2 regions of the Brevundimonas sp. ZS04 genome follow, and region 1 is predicted to be linked to the other one. Evidence: predicted binding sites of a transcription regulator. Region 1 holds the regulator's gene; the other holds the start of a gene.

What was found. The regulator LexA, encoded in region 1, represses DNA repair genes until DNA is damaged. The targets are predictions, from matches to a motif close to ATGTTCNCNANNTGTTCT.
Region 2: the regulator LexA is predicted to act here: its motif matches at 5,152-5,169, upstream of BJP32_RS02140 (ATP-dependent helicase).

Annotation. Positions count from the first base shown of each region.
Region 1 covers NZ_MTHE01000003.1:223,580-233,056, reverse strand. The annotation lists gene gltA (citrate synthase) at 1-839, opposite strand, end outside; gene gltX (glutamate--tRNA ligase) at 907-2,322, opposite strand; gene BJP32_RS05875 (ComEC/Rec2 family competence protein) at 2,441-4,471, shown strand; gene lexA (transcriptional repressor LexA) at 4,624-5,328, opposite strand; gene BJP32_RS05865 (S9 family peptidase) at 5,450-7,546, opposite strand; gene BJP32_RS05860 (autotransporter domain-containing protein) at 7,663-9,477, opposite strand, start outside.
Region 2 covers NZ_MTHE01000001.1:435,936-445,412, forward strand. The annotation lists gene kdsA (3-deoxy-8-phosphooctulonate synthase) at 1-745, opposite strand, end outside; gene sseA (3-mercaptopyruvate sulfurtransferase) at 870-1,715, shown strand; gene BJP32_RS02105 (DMT family transporter) at 1,716-2,660, opposite strand; gene BJP32_RS02110 (YbaY family lipoprotein) at 2,792-3,202, shown strand; gene BJP32_RS02115 (ribbon-helix-helix domain-containing protein) at 3,206-3,445, shown strand; gene BJP32_RS02120 (SIMPL domain-containing protein) at 3,442-4,170, shown strand; gene BJP32_RS02125 (DUF488 domain-containing protein) at 4,195-4,542, opposite strand; gene BJP32_RS17465 (hypothetical protein) at 4,547-4,858, opposite strand; gene BJP32_RS02135 (hypothetical protein) at 4,855-5,052, opposite strand; gene BJP32_RS02140 (ATP-dependent helicase) at 5,226-7,562, shown strand; gene BJP32_RS02145 (O-antigen ligase) at 7,559-8,806, shown strand; gene BJP32_RS02150 (DNA topoisomerase IV subunit B) at 8,895-9,477, shown strand, end outside.

The DNA.
Region 1 (9,477 bases):
ATGTTCAGCGCCTCTTCGTTGGCGCCGCCGTGCGACGGGCCCCACAGGCAGGCGATGCCGGCGGCGATACAGGCGAAGGGGTTGGCGCCCGACGAACCGGCCAGGCGGACGGTCGAGGTCGAGGCGTTCTGCTCGTGGTCGGCGTGCAGGATGAAGATGCGGTCCATGGCGCGCACCAGGGCCGGGTCGACGTGATAGTCCTCGGCCGGCACGGCGAAGCACATGCGCAGGAAGTTCTCGGCGTACGACAGGTCGTTGCGCGGCGAGATGAAGGGCTGGCCGATGTGGTACTTGTACGCACGGGCCGCGATCGTCGGCATCTTGGCGATCAGGCGGATGGCCGAGATGTTGCGCTGGACCGGGTCATGGATGTCCAGGCTGTCGTGATAGAAGGCCGACAGGGCGCCGACGGTGCCGACCATGATCGCCATCGGGTGGGCGTCGCGACGGAAGCCCTCGAAGAAGCGGTCGAATTGGGCGTGCAGCATGGTGTGGCGCGTGACGCTCTGCTCGAACTCTTCGAACTCGGCGGCGTTCGGCAGTTCGCCGTGCAGCAGCAGGTGGCAGACTTCCAGGAAGTTGGACTTGGAGGCCAGCTGGTCGATGGGGTAGCCGCGGTGCAGCAGGACGCCTTCATCGCCGTCGATATAGGTCAGGCCCGATTCGCAGGCCGCCGTGGAGGTGAAGCCGGGATCGAAGGTGAAGGCGCCGGTGCCGCCGTACAGCTTGCGGATGTCGATGACGTCCGGGCCGGTCGAGCCGGAGAGGACGGGAAGCTCAATGGACTTGTCCTGGTAGGACAGGGTCGCCGAGCCGGCGGGTTTCGCTTGTTCAGTCATCTAGGCCCCTTGTTCTTCTTTCGACCGGCGCGCGGGGAGGCGGACGGCCTGAGTTGTTTATGGGTGATCACTTAGTCTGTTGCAGCGCATCATCCAAGCGTCCGAGACTTTCGTCGCGCCCGAGCGCGCAAAGAGTGCGTGCGATATCTGGCGACGCCGAGCCGCCCGTCAAGGCGGCGCGCATGGAAGGCCCGATTTTTCCGAAGCCTACGCTCTCTTCTTCGGCAAAAACCTTAAGTTCGGCTTCCAGGGCGAAGACGTCCCAGCTCTGGAAAAGACCTAGCCGTTCACGCAGTCGTGAAATTCGCTGACCGCTTTCGCCCTGCAGCAAACCGGCTGATTTCTCGTTCAACGCGAGCGGACGCGCCTGCAACACGAATGCCGTTTGATCGGCCAGTTCGGGGATGGTCTTGGCGCGATCCTTGACGAAAGGCATGGCCCGCAGAAGCCGTTCCTCGTCGTCCGGCTGCAACGCGCGGCCGCGCCCCAGATGGGCGTCCAGGGTCAGTTTTGCCAGGCGATCGTCGTCGGCCAGGCGCAGCCAGTGGGCGTTGACGTGGGCCAGCTTGTCGAAGTCGAGGCGGGCGGGGGCCTTGTTGACGCCGGTCAGGTCGAACCAGGCCAGCGCCTGCTCGTCGCTGAACAGTTCGTCGTCGCCGTGCGCCCAGCCCAGACGGGCCAGATAGTTGCGCATGGCTTCGGGCAGATAGCCCATGTCGGCGTATTCGTGCACCGCCTGGGCGCCGTGGCGCTTGGACAGCTTGGCGCCGTCGGGGCCGTGGATCAGGGGGATGTGGGCGAAGGTCGGGCGCGTCCAGCCCAGGGCGTCGTAGATCAGGCTCTGGCGGGCGGCGTTGTTGAGGTGGTCGTCGCCGCGGATGACGTGGGTCACGCCCATGTCGTGGTCGTCCACCACCACGGCCAGGTTGTAGGTCGGCGCCCCGTCCGAGCGCAGGATGACCAGGTCGTCCAGCGACGCGGATTCCCAGCGCACGGTTCCCTGCACGGCGTCGTCGACCGCGACGGCCTGATCCAGCGGACGGCGGAAGCGCACCGTGTGCGGCTTGGTCAGATCGTCGACGCTCGGCTCCCGGTCGCGCCAGGGCGAGACGAAGTCGCGGCCTTCAGCCTTGGCCTGGTCGCGCAGGGCCGTGGTCTCGTCGGCAGTCAGGAAGTCGCGATAGGCGTGGCCGGTCGCCAGCAGTTCATTGACCACGTCGCGGTGACGGTCGGCGCGAGCGAACTGGAAGACCGGCTCTTCATCGCCGAACAGTTCGAGCCAGGACAGGCCGTCGAAGATGGCCTTCACCGCCTCGTCGGTCGAACGCTCGCGGTCGGTGTCCTCGATGCGGATCAGGAATTTGCCGCCGCGTCCCTTGGCGTACAGCCAGTTGAATAACGCAGTTCTCGCCCCGCCGATATGCAGGTAGCCTGTGGGCGAGGGGGCGAAGCGGGTGACGACGGTCGAGGAAGGGGAGGTCATAGAGGCAGGGTCCATAGGGCAGGGTCTTATACGCCCGCCCGTGGGGAAGCGAACCCTTGTGGCCCGGTTAATTGACAGTCTTTGCGATGACGTGCGGGCGCAGGCGGATCGCTGGCCCTTGTGGTCGTCCGTCTGTTTCGGCGCAGGGTGCGCCGCCTATTTCGTGCTGAAAGACGAGCCGGCGACGTGGCCGCTGGCGGCGGCGGCCTTCGTGCTGCTCTGTATGTGGATCGTCGGGCGGGCGCGGGGCTTGCCGCGTTGGGGGACTTTGCTTCTGTTGATGCTGGCCTGCTTCGGCGGCGGGTTGGCGGTCGCCAAGCTGAGGGCTGTGGCCGTGGCGGCCCCGATCGCGCCTGCGGACATGAAGCCTACGCAGCTTGAAGGCTGGGTCATGGATGTGGACTCGCCGGGCCAGAACGGCGCCCGCGTCGTCGTGGCGCCGGTGAAGGTGCGCGGACTGGCGCCTGAGGCGACGCCCGAGCGATTGCGGGTCACGGTGAAGGGGACGCCGCCGCCGCCCGGCGCGGCCATCCGCGTCTTCGGCATCCTGAATCCGCCGCCGCCCCCCGCTAGCCCCGGCGCCTATGACTTCGGCCGCAACGCCTATTTTCAGGGCATGGGCGGGACGCTGTTCGCCTTGGGGCCGACGCGCACCGCCGATTTGGCGCCGCCGCCTTGGCGGGTGCGGATGGCGATGAAGATCAACGCCGTGCGCTACGCCCTGGCCGAGCGGATCGTGGCGCGCCTGGGCGAGCGGACCGGCGGGGTGGCGGCGGCCATGACCACGGGGCACGAGACCTGGATCCAGAGCCCGGATCTGGACGCCATGCGGGATTCGGGACTGGCGCACATCCTGTCGATCTCGGGCCTGCACATGGCGGTCGTGGGGGGCTTTGTCTTCTTCGCGGCGCGCCTGCTGGTCGCGGCCTGGCCGTGGCTGGCGCTGCGCGTGTCGGGCAAGAAGGTCGCGGCGATCGCGGGTCTGATCGCGGTCGGAACCTATCTGGTCATTTCGGGTTCGCCGCCGCCGGCCGAGCGGGCGGCGGTGACGGCCTCCATCGCCTTTCTGGCCGTATTGGCGGACCGGCAGGCGGTGACGATGCGGGCGCTGGCGGCGGCGGCCTTCGTCGTGCTGTTGCTGCGGCCCGAGGCCGTGGTGACGCCGGGGTTCCAGATGTCCTTCGCAGCGACGGCGGCCCTGGTGGCGCTGGTCGAGGTCTGGCCGCGCCGCATCCGAGAGTTCGCCGCGCCCTGGCCCATCGTCGCGGTGCAGAGGTTCGGCAGTTGGCTGCTGGCCGCCTGCGCCGCCAGCCTGGTGGCAGGCATGGCGACGGGGCCGTTCGCCATGCAGCATTTCAACCGCACGGCCGTCTATGGACTGGTCGCGAATCTGGCGACGGCGCCGCTGGCGGACTTCATCATGATGCCCGCGCTTGCGCTGGGCGCGGCGCTGGAGCCGCTGGGCCTGGGCGCGCCCTTCCTGTGGCTGGCGGGCAAGTCGGTGGATGTCATGCTGGCGATCGGCCATTGGGCGGCTGGTCTGCCCGGCGCGGTTCAGGCGATCCCCAGCGCCCCGGCGGCGGCTCTGCCGGTCGCCTTCCTGGGCATACTGTTCATGTGCCTGTGGCGCGGACGGTGGCGCTGGCTGGGCCTGCCGTTCGCGGCGGCGGTGCTGATCTGGCCGCGCCCGGCGCCGCCGGACGTCTGGATCGGCGACGGCGGAGCGAATGCGGCTTATCGGCAGGGGGAGCAGGCGGTCGTGATGCGGCCCGCGGTGCGCCAGTTCGCCAGCGACCTGTGGTCCCGGCGGCGGGGGCTGGAAGCGGTGGTGCGACCGGGCGAAGGCTGGACCTGCAAACGCTCCTTCTGCGCGCCGCAGGACGAGGAAGGCGTGCTGGCGCTGTGGTGGGGCAAGGCGTCGCCTAGCGAGGCGCAGATGGATCAGATGTGCCGCAGCGCCGGGGTGGTCAGCGTACGGGCCGTGGTCGCGGTCCTGCCGTCGTCATGCGAGGGGCGGCTGGTGCTGGACGGTGCGGATCATGCGCGCGGCGGCTCGGTGGAGCTGTGGCGGGATGAGGCGGGCGGCTGGCGCGCCCTGTGGGCGGCGGAAGTGCGGGGACGGCGGCCGTGGAGCGGGGCTCACCTCTAGCCGCTCATCCCGGCGGACGCCGGGATCCAGTCAGAGCCGCACGTGCTGTCGTTGGCCAGAGGAGGCTAGATTAAAGGCAAACTTCCAGACGACCCGCTTGAAGCCAAAGCACTGGATTCCGGCGTCCGCCGGGACGAGCGAGGATGGGGGCCTCAGTGATAGCGGCGCAGCAGGCCGACCAGCTTGCCTTGAACCTCGACCTGATCGGGGCCGAAGATGCGGGTCTCATAGGCGCTGTTGGCGGGCTCCAGCGCGATGGACTGGCCCTTCTTGCGCAGGCGTTTCAGCGTGGCTTCCTCGCCCTCGACCAGGGCGACGACGATCTCGCCGGAAGAGGCGTTCTCCACCCGCTTGATGATGACCGTGTCGCCGTCGAGGATGCCGGCCTCGATCATGGAGTCGCCCTCGATTTCGAGCAGGTAGTGCTCGCCCGCGCCCAGCATGGCTTCGGGGACGGGCAGGCGCTCGCGTTCGTGCTGGATCGCGGCGATGGGGGTGCCGGCGGCGATCTTGCCCAGCAGGGGCAGGTCGCGCACATCGTTGGCGGCCTCGGCGACGGCGGGGCGAGGGTTCAGGCCGCCGCCCTGGATCACGTCGGGCTTGAAGGGCGCGCGGCCCTTGGCCGGGGCGGCGGTCGTGGCCTGCTCCGGCAGCTTCACCACCTCCAGCGCGCGGGCGCGGTGGGCCAGGCGGCGGATGAAGCCGCGTTCCTCCAGCGCCGTGATCAGGCGGTGGATGCCGGACTTGGACGCCAGGTCCAGCGCCTCCTTCATCTCGTCGAAGGACGGCGAAACGCCCGTCTCCCGGATGCGCTCATGAATGAACATCAGGAGTTCGTGCTGTTTCTTCGTGAGCATGGCGCAGAATCCAGAACAAGGCGTGAACCGTTGATGATGTTCTGTAAGTGTTCTGGTTAAAAGTCAACTAACGCCACGCTGAACCCCCGCGCCCGCCGCATGACGGGCGCGGGGCCGGGTCTTATTGCGCCGGAGCGGCCGGTGCGCCGTCCTTGTAGCGCGCGAACCATTCGATCATGGCGTTCATGCGGGCGGCGTTCTGGGACGGGCGGACGGCCAGGCTGTGGCCGACGCCGGGGATCTTCACCAGGGCCGTTGGCACGCCGCGCAGCTGCAGGGCGGTGTAGTACTGCTCCGACTCGCTGACGGGTGTGCGATAGTCCTCGTCGCCGACGACGACCATGGTCGGAGTCTTGACGTTGCCGACCAGCGACAGCGGCGACCGGCGCCAGTAGGCTTCCGGGTTCTCCCACGGATATTCGCCGAACCAGTAGCGGGCGAAGAAGGCCGGGTTGTCGGCCGTCAACACGAAGCTGGCCCAGTCGATGACCGGCTTCTGGACGACGGCGGCCTTGAAGCGGTCGGTCTTGCCCACGATCCAACTAGTCAGCACGCCGCCGCCCGAACCGCCTGTGACGAACAGCTTGTTCGGGTCAGCGATCCCCTGAGCGATGACGGCGTCGACGCTGCTGATCAGGTCGTCATAGTCGTTCGACGGATAGTTGTGGTGGATCAGGTTGGCGAACTCGTCCCCATAGGAGGTCGAGCCGCGCGGGTTGACCGACAGCACCGCATAGCCCGCAGCGGCGAACAGCTGGTTGTCGGTGGCGAAGTGTGGGCCGTAGGCGGCGAAGGGGCCGCCGTGGATCTCCAGCACCAGCGGATAGCGCTGGCCCTCGACATAGTCGGCCGGCAGGGTCAGCCAGCTTTCGACCGCGCGCTGATCGTGGGAGGAGGCGACTTGGATGCGGCGCACCTCGCCCAGCCGGCGGGCGCTGAGGAAGTCGGCGTTCAGGCGGGTCAGCTGGGTGCTGCGGCCGCCCTTCAGGACGTGGACGTCGGCCGGACGCGCAGGCGTGCCGCGCGTATAGGCGATGGCCCCGTCGTCGGCCACGGTGAAGCCGCCGCCGGTGTAGGGGCGGCCGAAGTCGTCGCCGGTCAGATCCTCGATCAGGGTGGTGACGGCGCCGTCCAGCGACACGCGGGCGACCTTGGTGCGGCCCTGATCGTCATAGGCGACATAGACCGAGCGGCCGTCGCGGCTCCACACCGGAGACTGGACCGAGCGGTCGAGGCTCTCGGTCAGGGCGCGGCTGTTCGAGCCGTCGGCGTCCATCACATAGAGGCGGGTGTTGTGATAGCCCATCCGCTTGTCGTCATAACCCAGGTAGGCGATGCGGCGGCCGTCGGGCGAGGCGACGGGGGCGTTGTCCGGCCCCGCGCGGCTGGTCAGGGCGGTCAGGCCGCCGGTCTGAACATCCAGGGCGAAGACTTCGCTGTCGGCGGCTTCGCGCTGCCAATCTGGGCGACGGTTGGCGCTGAGGTAGAGGGTGCGGGAATCGGCCGACCAGGACAGGCCGCCGCCGTGGTGGAAGTCGCCGTGCGTCAACTGGCGCGCGCCGCCGCCCTGCGATCCGACGACGAAGACGTGGCGGAAGCCCGGTTTCAGATAGCCCTGGCCGTCGGAGCGGTAGGAGACGCTGTCGATGATCTCCAGCGGCGGCGCCCACTGGGCGCCCTCGGGCTTGGCCAGGGGCGAGCCGATCTTGGGCTTTTCGCCAGGGACCAGGACGGAATAGGCCAACTGCTCGCCGTTGGGCGACCAACTGACGCTGGACGGGGTGTTGGGCAGGTTGGTGACGCGGACCGATTCACCCGACGCCATCCAGCGCACGAACAACTGGGGCGCGCCGCCCTCGGCGCTGGAGATGTAGGACAGGCGCGTACCATCCGGCGACCAGCGCGGCTGGCGATGCGAACCGGCCGAGGCGATCAGGGGCGAATGACGGCCGGTCTTCACGTCGATCAGCCAGATGGTCGGGCGCATCCGGTCGGTCATGATGTCGGCCGTCTGGCGGACATAGGCGATCTGTCCGCCGTCTGGACTGATCTGGGCGTCGGAGGCGACCTCCATGCCGAACAGGTCTTGCGCGGTGAACAGGCCGCGGTCGGCGGTCGGCAGGCTGGGCGCGGCGGCCGCCTGGACGGCGGTTTGCGCCATCGCGGGCGCGTGGGCGCTGAGGATCAGGGCGCAGGCCGCCCAGGCGAACTTGTTCATATGAAACCCCCTCTGGTTTGGAGGGATCATAGAAAGGCGCGAGGGGGCGGCAAGATAGGGAAAGGGCCGCCGGAACGAATCCGGCGGCCCTTTTTCATTCGCGTTCCGAAGAAAAGTCAGAACTTGAAGCTGGCCCGCAGCAGCAGGGTGTAGCGGACGTAGTCTTCCAGCAGTTCGGCGTCGCCGGTGACGGCCAGCATGCCCAGATCGTTGCCGACGTTCAGACGGAAGCCTAGGATCGGACCGCCGCCCTCGATGCTGGCGGGCGTCAGGGTGAAGGCGTCGCCGCCCGAAGCCAGGCGGGCGATGGTGGTCCCGGCGTCGACCGAGAAGTTCTGACGCCAGCCCAGACGGACCTCGGGGCGGATCCAGCCGTCCTTGCCGAAGCCGTAGCCGATGTTCACCGCAGCCACGCCCGAGAAGATGTGGCCGTCGCGTTCGTCGATCTTCAGATCGAAGCCGTCGCCGCCGCCCTTTTCGGTACGAGCGTCCTCGCTCAGCGAGAAGTATTCGACATAGGCCTCGGGGCGGATGTTCAGGCGGCCGAAGTGACGCTCGTACGACGCGCCCCCGGCGGCGGCCAAGGTCAGGCCGTGCCAGTCGGACTCGTTCTTCAGATTGATGCCGTCGGCGACCAGTTTGCGCGTGGCGCTGAAGGAGGCGTAGCCGCCGGCCGCGCGCGCCCAGGTCGTCCAGTACTGGCCTTGAGCGCGCCAGTAGAGGCCCAGCTCCAGCAGGTTGGCCGACAAGACTTCTTCAGCCGCCGCTTCGGGGTCTTCCAGATCCGACGAGGTGAAGGCCGCCGTCAGGCCGAAAGCGCCCATGTCGGTGCCGCGCTCGACGCCGCCCGCCAGGCCGAAGCCTTCCGAACGGAAGCCGTAGGTGTCGGTCTTGTCCTTGTCGGCGTAGAAGTTGATCTCCTGCACCCAGGCGCTGGTTTCGCCCGGCGTCGCGGCGGCGTTGCGGCCGGTCAGGGCGCGGGTCACGGCGTCGACGCCGCTGGCCAGCGACAGCAGCGGACCGCCAGAGTGGTCAGGCAGCAGCTGCTGATAGATGTTGAAGAAGCCGTCGCGGTCCGTCTGGTTCAGCATGGCCGCGCGGATCAGCTCATTATCGGCCAGGCCGGCGTAGAGCACGTCATAGGCGGCGGCCTCGGCCTTGATCATGCCGGCTTCTTCCGCCGTGCGGCGACGGGCGTCGACCGTCAGCTTGCCGGCGGCGTCGTCGACGTTGGCCTTGACCACGAAGGCGTAGGGCGAGTTGGACTGAAGCGCGTCCTGGTCGATGGCGCCGACGTTCAGGTCGCCCGCCTCGATGATGGTGAAGGACGTCGGATCCTGGATCAGGGAGTTGAAGCGAACGCCCAGACCCGCGCCATCGGCCAGGTCGGCGCTGCCGCTGACCTTGAAGCCGCCGTTGGCGTTGTTGGCGGGGTCCAGGGTGACGATCAGATTGCCGTCGGCGCCGACGTTCAGGTCGCTGACCTGAAGCTGACCCGTATGACGCGCATCCAGCGTGCCCTTGGAGACGTCGATGTCCAGTTGGCCGTCGCCGTTGGACAGCTTGCCGGTCACCACGGCGCCGCCGCTGATGGACAGGCGGTCGGCGCCGGTTCCGAAGGAGATGTCGCCGGTCACCGTGCCGTTGCGGATGTCCAGCACATCAGCGCCCGAACCCAGGCGGATGTCGCCGCGGATGGCGGGTTCATTGGCGTCGGGCACGCCGTCCTTGTCGGCGTCCGGCAGCTTGTGGTCGGGAATGACCACGCCGTCCTGCACCAGGGTGACGCCCGTGCTGTTGGCGCTGACGTCCACGGCGATGGCTGACCCGGTCTGGGCCACGTCCTTTTCAGGGCTGACGACCGCCAGGATCCTGCCGGTGTTGTTGATCGAAGTCAGCGTGCCGGATTGATCGCGCACGGCGACGGCGTC
Region 2 (9,477 bases), on a different contig from region 1:
CGGCGTCGACGCCAACCGAGACGGCGGCGCGGGCCAGCACCGGCACGAACTCGCGCTGGCCGCCCGAGGACGTGCCCTGCCCGCCCGGCTGCTGGACGCTGTGGGTGGCGTCGAACACGACCGGGCAGCCGATCTCGCGCAGGATCGGCAGGGCGCGCATGTCGCTGACCAGGGTGTTGTAGCCGAAGCTGGCGCCGCGCTCGCAGGCCATGACGTTCGGATTGCCAGCGCCCGTGACCTTGGCGATGACGTTCTTCATGTCCCAGGGGGCCAGGAACTGACCCTTCTTGATGTTGATCGCCTTGCCCGTGGCGGCGGCGGCCAGCAGCAGGTCGGTCTGGCGCGACAGGAAGGCCGGGATCTGCAGCACGTCGACGTACTCGCCCACCGGGCCGCACTGAGCCTCGGAGTGGACGTCGGTCAGGGTCGGCAGGCCGGTGACTTCACGGATTTCGGCGAAGATCGGCATCGCGTCCTTCAAGCCGATGCCGCGCGCGGCGCTGGCGCTGGTGCGGTTCGCCTTGTCGAAGCTGGTCTTGTAGATGATGCCGAGGTTCAGGCGCTCGCCGATCTCCTTCAACGCATGGGCGGTTTCCAGCGCGTGCTGGCGGCTCTGCATCTGGCACGGGCCGGCGATGAAGACGATGCGGGCGCCGCCGCCGATGACGACGGGGGTCTTGAGACCTTCGGACAGGGTGATGACGGCGTTCGGAGAGGTCACGGCGGCGCTTTCGACTGGTTTCAACGGCGGTTCGCGGGCCTATGCCGCGGCTTTCAGGCGGACAGGTGGCGTCGCGGATGCGTTTTCGCAACTTATCCGGCGACTCAGGCCCTGACCACCGGCCGCGCGATCATGATAGTCTGACGAAATGACCCACACCGACACGCCCCTGATCTCAACCGCAGCCCTGGCGTCGCGGCTGGGCGCGCCGGACCTGAGAATCATCGACGCCAGCTGGTGGCTGGACGGGCGCGATGCGCGGGCGGATTTCGAGCGCGAGCGGCTGCCGGGCGCCGTCTTCTTCGATCTGGACGCCGTGTCGAATCGGGAAAGCCCCTATCCGCACATGCTGCCGTCGCCGGACATCTTCGCCGATACGATGGGCGCGCTGGGCGTCGCGGAGAGCGACGACATCGTGGTCTATGACGCGCAAGGGCTGTTCTCGGCGGCGCGGGTCTGGTGGACGCTGCGGACGATGGGGGCCAGGCGCGTGCGCGTGCTGGACGGCGGCCTGCCCAAATGGAGAGCCGAGGGGCGGCCTCTGCAAGGCGGCGCGGCCAAGGCTCCCGTCCCTGCGAAATTCGAGGCGCGGTTCGACGCCGACGCCGTGACGGACTTTGATCAGGTGAGCGCCGCGCTGGCGGACGGTCTTCAGGTGGTCGATGCACGCGGGGCTGCGCGTTTCCGAGGGGAAGCCGCCGAGCCGCGCCCCGGCGTGCGAGCCGGCCATATGCCGGGGGCGCTGAACCTGCCCTTCTCCAGCCTGCTGAATGTGGACGGGACGCTGAAGCAGGCTCAGGCGCTGGACGACGCCTTCCGCGCCGCGGGCGTCGATCTGGAGCGGCCCGTCATCACCAGTTGCGGCTCCGGAGTGACAGCGGCGGTCCTGACGCTGGGGCTGGCCGTGCTGGGGCGGCCGTCGCGCCTCTATGACGGATCGTGGGCGGAATGGGGAGCGCGTCCCGACGCGCCGGTCGTAACGGGCGAGGCCTGATCAGGCCGCCGAGCGTTTGGGCGCGCGGATCAGAAACACCTGCCCGGCCAGAACCAGAGCCAGTCCGACGAAGGCCAGCACGCCGAAGCGCGCCCCTTCGAACATCACCGACACCAGCATGGCGATCGGCGGCGTCAGGGCGGAGATATAGCTGGCCGTCGCATACCCCCTCGCCCGCGCGATGGTGAAATAAAGACCGAAGGCGATGACCGAGCCGAACACCGCCAGGTACAGCAGCGAGATCACATAGGCCGGGCTCCACGCCACCGACCAGGAGACGCCCGTGACCAGGGCGTAGAGCGCCAGCGTCCCCGTGCCGTAGGCCATGGCCCAGGCCGTGGACGGCAGCACCTGCGAACCCGCCTGCTGCCCCTTCCAGGCGAACCAGTTGCCGAAGGCCGAGGCGACGACGGCGATCACGGCGAAGCTGACGCCCGCGACCGCGTGGACGCCCAGACCTGCGCCCATCACCTCGCCCGCCGACAGGACGCCGACGCCGACCACGCCCAGCCCCGCGCCCAGCCAGGCGGCGGCGGCGGCCTTCTGGCCCGAGGCGACGCGGAACAGGATCAGGTTCAGGAAGGCCAGGGCGGCGAAGATCACCGCCACCACGGCCGAGGCGATCTTCTCCTCCGAGGCGTAGACGAAGGCATAGCTGATGGCGAAGGAGAACAGCCCCTGCCCCAGCGCCGCCAGATGCTGGCCGCTCGTCAGAGCCAGCCGACCTCCCGTCGCCTTGACGATCAGGGCCAGCAAGGCCGAAGCGATGCCGAAGCGCAGCACCACCGAAATCACCGGATCGACGGCGCCCAACTGGAAGGTGATGGCGTACCAGGTCGTGCCCCAGATCAGGGCGCAGACCCCGACGCCGCCGATGGCCAACACAGCGGGTGAAGACAGGCGCGACGACGCGGTTTCGGATTGGGGAGCTTCAGACTGTGACACGCCGGCGACTCGGTCGAAACGAAACGGGAACTTCCGATAGCACCGCTTTGTCCCCGCCGTCTCTCTACTGTTGCAGCCTTATGTGACGCTGGCGCGTTCTGCTAAGCTAGCCGCGCACAAAGGAGACGCCGATGCGCTCATTCCTCGCCCCCCTCGTCCTGGCCCCGGTCCTCTTGGCCGCCGCCTGCTCCTCCATGCCCGAAGCCTCCATGACTGAAGTCCAGGTCACCGCCACCTATCGCGAACGCATCATGCTGCCGCCCGGCCATGTCCTGACGGTCAAGGTCGAGGACGTCAGCCTGATGGACGCGCCGTCCCGCACCATGGCCGAGGTGCGCCAGCCCCTGAACGGTCGCGCCCCGCCCTACGCCGTCACCCTTTCGGTGCCCAGCGACAAGATCGACGCCCGCCACCGCTATGCCGCACGTGCTGAAATCCGCGACGCCTCCGGCGCCCTGCGCTTCACCACCGACACCAACTACGCTGTGCTGACCAACGGCGCTTCGACCAGCGCCGACATCGTCATGGTGGGCGTGCGCTAAGCTTTGAGCGGCCTCGCCAAACGATCGGTGCTGCTGTCCGGCCACGCCACCTCGGTGGCGCTGGAGCCTGAGTTCTGGGCCGTGCTGGACGCCATCGCGGCCGAACTGACGTTAAGCCGGTCCGGCCTGCTGATCCGCATCGACGCCTGGCGGGGCCGCCGCCCCCTGGCCTCCGCCTGCCGCATCCTGGCCCTGCAATGGGTCGGCGGCGACCGCAGCTTCGCAGAAGAGAAGACCTCATGAGCGCTGACATCGACAGGAACCGCCTCATCCCCGCCGCCGTCTTCGGCGGACTGGTGGCCGTGGGCCTGATCGGCGGCGGCGCCCTGATCGGTCAGGGCGTGGTCAACGCCCGCGCAGGCGACCGTTCCGTCACGGTACGCGGCCTGGCGGAAAAGGACGTGAAGGCCGATCTGGCCGTCCTGCCGATCCGTTTCACAACCTCGGGCGACGTACTGTCCGAGGTGCAGGCGCGCATCGACGGCGATCTGGCCATCGTGCGCCAGTTTCTGAAGGCGCAGGGCTATCCCGACGACGCCGTGGACCTGGGTCAGCTGGGCGTGGCCGACACCCGATCGCGCGAATACGCCAGCCAGACCGGCGGGCCGCGCTTCATCCTGACCCAGACCGTGATCGTGCGCACCACGGACGTCGACCGGGTGCAGACCACCACCCGCAACCTGAACGATCTGGTGCGCCAGGGCGTGGTGTTGCAGGACTTCAACGGCCCCTCCTACATCTTCACCAAGCTGAACGACGTGCGCCCGGCCATGATCGCCGAGGCCACCGCCGCCGCCCGCAGCGGCGCCGAACAGTTCGCCAAGGATTCCGGCGCGCCGCTGGGGCCGATCAAGACGGCGGGACAGGGCTCGTTCGAGATCCTGTCGCGCGACGGCACGGGCGACGAAGCCAGCACGCCGAACAAGAAGGTCCGGGTCGTCACGACGATCAGCTATCGACTGAAATAGGCCCGCGCCAATGCGCCCGCCGGGTCAGGGGTCCGTCAGATAGGCCGCCAGCACGACGGCGTCGTTGTGCTCTTCGTCCCTGGCCCCATAGACCAGGGTCGCCGGGCCATCGGCGAGCGCGGCCTTCAGTTCGGATACGACATCGCCGTTGGCTTCCAGCTCCGCGCGATAGCGGTGCTGGAACTCCGTCCATTTCGCCGGATCATGGCCGAACCACTGCCGCAGCTCCGTCGTCGGCGCGATCTGCTTGAGCCATAGGTCCACGCGGGCCTTGTCCTTGCTGAGACCACGCGGCCAGAGGCGGTCGACCAGGATGCGCGTCCCATCCGCATCGGACGGCGGTTCATAGACGCGCTTCAAGGCGACCTTCACGACCTCATCCGCCCTGCGGTTCGGGCGCGGCCACCTGGGGCGGCTCAGAGGGGCGCGGCAAGTCAGGCGGAGCCGGGCGGTCTGGAACCTCAGGCAGGCGCGGCGTCGGCACATTGATGTCGACGTTCAATTCGGGCGTTGACGGCGCCGGCGCCCTTCCTCCGGCGAAGACGAACCAGGCTATCACCGCCACGGCGACGAGAAGGCCCCCGACGATGAAGGCCAAACCCGCCCCGCCGCCCTTTCGCGGCGCCGGGGCGTTGTTGACGGTAGTCTGATGGACGACGCGTTCAGGCGGGATATCGGGATCGGTCATGACGCGGCCTCAGGACCGCTCGGCGCAGCCGGCGCCGAGACTTCAGGCAGCTTGACCTCAACATCGACATTCTTGGTGTCCGACGCCCCGCCTCGGCCCAGAAGGAACCAGGCCAGGACAGCCACAACCACGACCAAACCGCCGACGATGAAGGCGAGACCGGCGTTGCCGCCGCCGCTTGAGTTTTCCGCCATAGGCATCCCTTCCCTTTGCTGACCCTGTCGTGTGCGAGAACGACGCTCTGACTGCGCGGTTCCGGAAGCGCCGTGTGCGAATAGGCCTGACTTTGGTCGCTGTGCTGCTTATGTTCTCCCATTTAGATTCCGGCGGCTCGCCCGCCTGTCCCGCCGCCTGAGTATCCGCCCCTGTGACCGACCTGCCCGCTCCCCGCATTTCCGACCTCGCCCGCGCCCAGACTCCGCAAGGGCCGGCGGCCGACTATCTGGCGGGCCTGAACCCCGAACAGCGCGAGGCGGTGGAGACGACCGAAGGGCCGGTGCTGGTTTTGGCGGGCGCCGGCACGGGCAAGACGCGCGTCCTGACCACGCGACTGGCGCATATTCTGGCGACCGGCCGGGCCAAGCCGTGGGAGCTGCTGGTCGTCACCTTCACCAACAAGGCCGCGCGCGAGATGCGCGAGCGGATCGGCCATCTGATCGGCCCGTCGTCCGAGGGTCTGCGCTGGCTGGGCACCTTCCACTCGGTCGCGGCGCAGATCCTGCGTCGCCATGCGGAACTGGTCGGGCTGAAATCCAGCTTCACCATCCTGGATACGGACGATCAGGAGCGGCTGCTGAAGCAGCTTCTGGAAGCGGCCAACATCGACACCAAGCGGTTCACGCCCAAGTCGCTGGCCCATATGATCGACCACTGGAAGAACCGCGGCTGGACGCCCGACAAGCTGCCGCCGGGCGAGGACTTCGCCAACGGCAAAGGCCCGGCGCTGTACGCCGCCTATCAGGCGCGGCTGGCGACGCTGAACGCCTGCGACTTCGGCGACCTGTTGCTGCACAACATCACCATCCTGTCGAAACAGGCTGATCTGGCGGAGGAATATCGCCGCCGGTTCCGCTACATCCTGGTGGACGAATATCAGGACACCAACGTCGCCCAGTATCTGTGGCTGCGGCTGCTGACCTCCTCGACCGGCAATGTCTGCTGCGTCGGCGACGACGATCAGTCGATCTATGGCTGGCGCGGGGCCGAGGTGGATAACATCCTGCGGTTCGAGCGCGACTTCCCCGGCGCCAAGGTCATACGGCTGGAGCGCAACTACCGCTCGACCAAGCATATCCTCGGCGCGGCCTCGGCCCTGATCGCGGCCAATCAGGACCGGCTGGGCAAGACCCTGTGGACCGAGGACGACAGCGGCGACAAGGTGCGCGTGCGCGGCGTCTGGGACGGCGAGGCCGAGGCCCGGCTAATCGCCGACGAGATCGAAACCGCGCGCAAGCAGGGCATGAATTACAAGGACATGGCCGTTCTTGTTCGCGCGTCATTTCAGATGCGGGCGTTTGAAGAACGCTTCCTGATGCTGGCCATTCCCTATGTCGTCATTGGCGGGCCGCGCTTCTTCGAGCGGGCGGAAATCCGCGACGCCCACGCCTATCTGCGGCTGATCCAGTCTGAGGACGACGATCTGGCGTTCGAGCGCATCGTCAACGTCCCCAAGCGCGGCATCGGCGACACCAGCGTCCAGAAGATCCTGCACATCGCGCGCGAGAACGGCGTCTCGGCCATGCGGGCGGTGCGCCACCTGATTACGACGGACGAGCTTCAGGCGCGCACCCGCACGCCGCTGGCCAACTTCGTGCGCGACCTGGACCGCTGGCGCGACCTGATGGCCATGGGCACGCCCCACTGGCAGGTGACGGAGACCCTGCTGGACGAGAGCGGATACACCGCCATGCAGAAGGCCGACCGCACCAGCGGCCAGACGCGCTTGGACAACCTGAAGGAACTGACCCAGTCGATGCAGTCGTTCGAGACGCTGCAGGCCTATCTGGAGCATGTTTCGCTGGTCATGGATCTGGAGCGCCGCGACGAGAACGCCGACGGATCCGGCTCGGTGCAGATCATGACGCTGCACGGCGCCAAGGGGCTGGAATTCCCGCTGGTCTTCCTGCCGGGCTGGGAGGAAGGCGTCTTCCCCAGCCAGCGCAGCATCGACGAGAAGGGCGTGAAGGGCCTCGAGGAGGAACGCCGTCTGGCCTACGTCGGCGTCACCCGCGCCAAGCAGGACGCGCGCATCAGCTTCGCCGCCAACCGCATGGTCTATGGCCGCTGGACCTCTCAGTTGCCCAGTCGCTTCGTCGATGAACTGCCGATCGCCCACGTCGAGCCCCAGTCGGACACCGGCTACTACGGCGCCTCGACCGGCATGAAGGAGGCCAAGAGCCGCTGGGACGACGCCCCCTCCTTCGGCGGCAGCTATTCCAGCCCCGGCTGGAAACGCGCCCAGACCTATACCGCCGCCCAGACTCCCAAGCCCGCCTATGCCCGCCGCGCCGTGATCGAGGGCGAAGGCCGCCTGATCGCCACCGCCGATCCCAAGGCGGCGTCCGGCTGGTCGCGCGGCGACCGCGTCTTCCACCAGAAGTTCGGCTATGGTCAGGTCCGCGCGGTGGAGGGCAACAAGCTGGTGGTCAGTTTCGACAAGGCGGGCGAGAAGAAGGTCATCGACACCTTCGTGGAGAAGGCGTGAGGGGGGCGATCGCTCCTTCACGTCATGATCCCGACGCTCCCACCCTGTGGGAACAGGCGGCCGCAGGCCTGATCCTGGCCCTGTTGTCCGGCGCCCTGCTCGGCCCGATCTTCGCGCCGAACCAGGAAGAGACCCCAGTGCTGCGGCTGGTCTGGCCGCCGATCTATCTGGTGATCCTAGGGCTGGTCGGGTTTCGCGCGCGGCGAATGGCGGCGGCCTGGCCCGCCTTCATCCCCCTATTGCTGATGGTCGTCTTGGCGCTGGCGTCCAGCCTGTGGTCCCAAGCGCCGGATGTGACCGAGCGGCGGGTGTTGGCCCTCGGGCTGACCGGGATCTTCGCCGTCTATCTGGGCGCGGCCTTTCGCGGGATCGCTCTGCCCCGGATGCTGACCGCGACGTTTCTGGCGTTGGGGCTATGCAGCCTGATCGCCGTCTTCGTCTTTCCAGGGTTCGGCGTCCACCATGCGGCCAACGCCGGCCTGTGGCGGGGCGTCTGGTACGAGAAGAACCAACTGGGCATGGTCATGACGCTCGGCCTGATCGCCGCTTCGGCCCTGCTGGCCGCGCAGACGGACCAGCGTGACCGCCGTCTGGCGCTGGCCGCCCTGGCGGTCTGCACCCTGGCCCTGCTGGGGTCGCAATCCAAGACCGCCCTGATCATGGCCATGCTGGGCGGCGGCCTTGTTCTGCTGTGTCGGCTGATCCGACGCATGGGGCCGGTGTTCGGCGTCGTCGCCGTATGGTGCATGGGCGCGGCCCTGGTCGGCGGCCTGTGGGCATGGAGCGAGTTCTCCGTCGAAATCCTGGCCCTGTTCGGCAAGGATCCCAGCCTGACCGGCCGCACCGAAATCTGGGACGCCATCGCCCGCATGACCGAGCGCAGGCCCTGGCTGGGCTATGGCTACAGCGCCTTCTGGCTGCCGGACTCGGAGCCGATGGAGTGGATCCGGCATGAGACAGGCTGGCGCGTGCCGTCGGCCCACCAAGGCTGGCTGGACCTGCGCGCTGAGTTGGGCTGGGCGGGCGTCGGCCTGGTCGGCGCCGTCGTCGCCGTGACCTCGGCGGCCGTTCTGATCCGCCTGACCGGCCTGGGACGGCGCGAGGGATACTGGAGCCTGGCCTGGCTGGCGGCCTTCCTGCTGCTGAGCCTGTCGGAAAGCGTGCTGATGAGGCACCAGGATTTGCCGTGGACCCTGTTCATGGCGCTGATGGCGCGTAATCTGATCCCGGACCGAGCGCCCTGATCCCTGATCCGCCGAACTGACGCGGGCCTTGCCCCCGCCCTCTTCGAAGCCTACCAGACCCTGCCCCGAATCGCCGCAAAATGCCCTGATGGACGACCTGTTTTCCAATCTCGACGACGCCGAACCGGCCAAGCCCGCCGCCCCTGCGCCCGCACCCGCTGCGGCGACGCCTCCGGTCGCGCCCCAGCCGGCGCCGGCCCCCGTGCATCAGCCCAAGGTCGAGCTGACGTCCCACGCCAGCGCCGCGACGGCGGCCGCCACCGGCTATTCCGCGTCCTCGATCGAGGTGCTGGAGGGACTTGAGCCCGTTCGCAAACGCCCCGGCATGTACATTGGCGGCACGGACGAGCGCGCCCTGCACCACCTGTTCGCCGAAGTGCTGGACAACGCGATGGACGAAGCCGTCGCCAAGCACGCCAAGCTGATCACCGTCGATCTGGACGCCGAGGGGTATCTGTCGGTACGCGACGACGGGCGCGGCATTCCGGTCGACCCCCACCCCAAGCACCCCGGCAAGTCGGCGCTGGAAGTCGTCATGACCGTGCTGCACTCGGGCGGCAAATTCTCGGGCAAGGCCTATGAGACCTCGGGCGGCCTGCACGGCGTCGGCGTTTCGGTCGTCAACGCCCTGTCGGAAAGCCTGGACGTCACCGTCTGGCGCGACGGCTTCG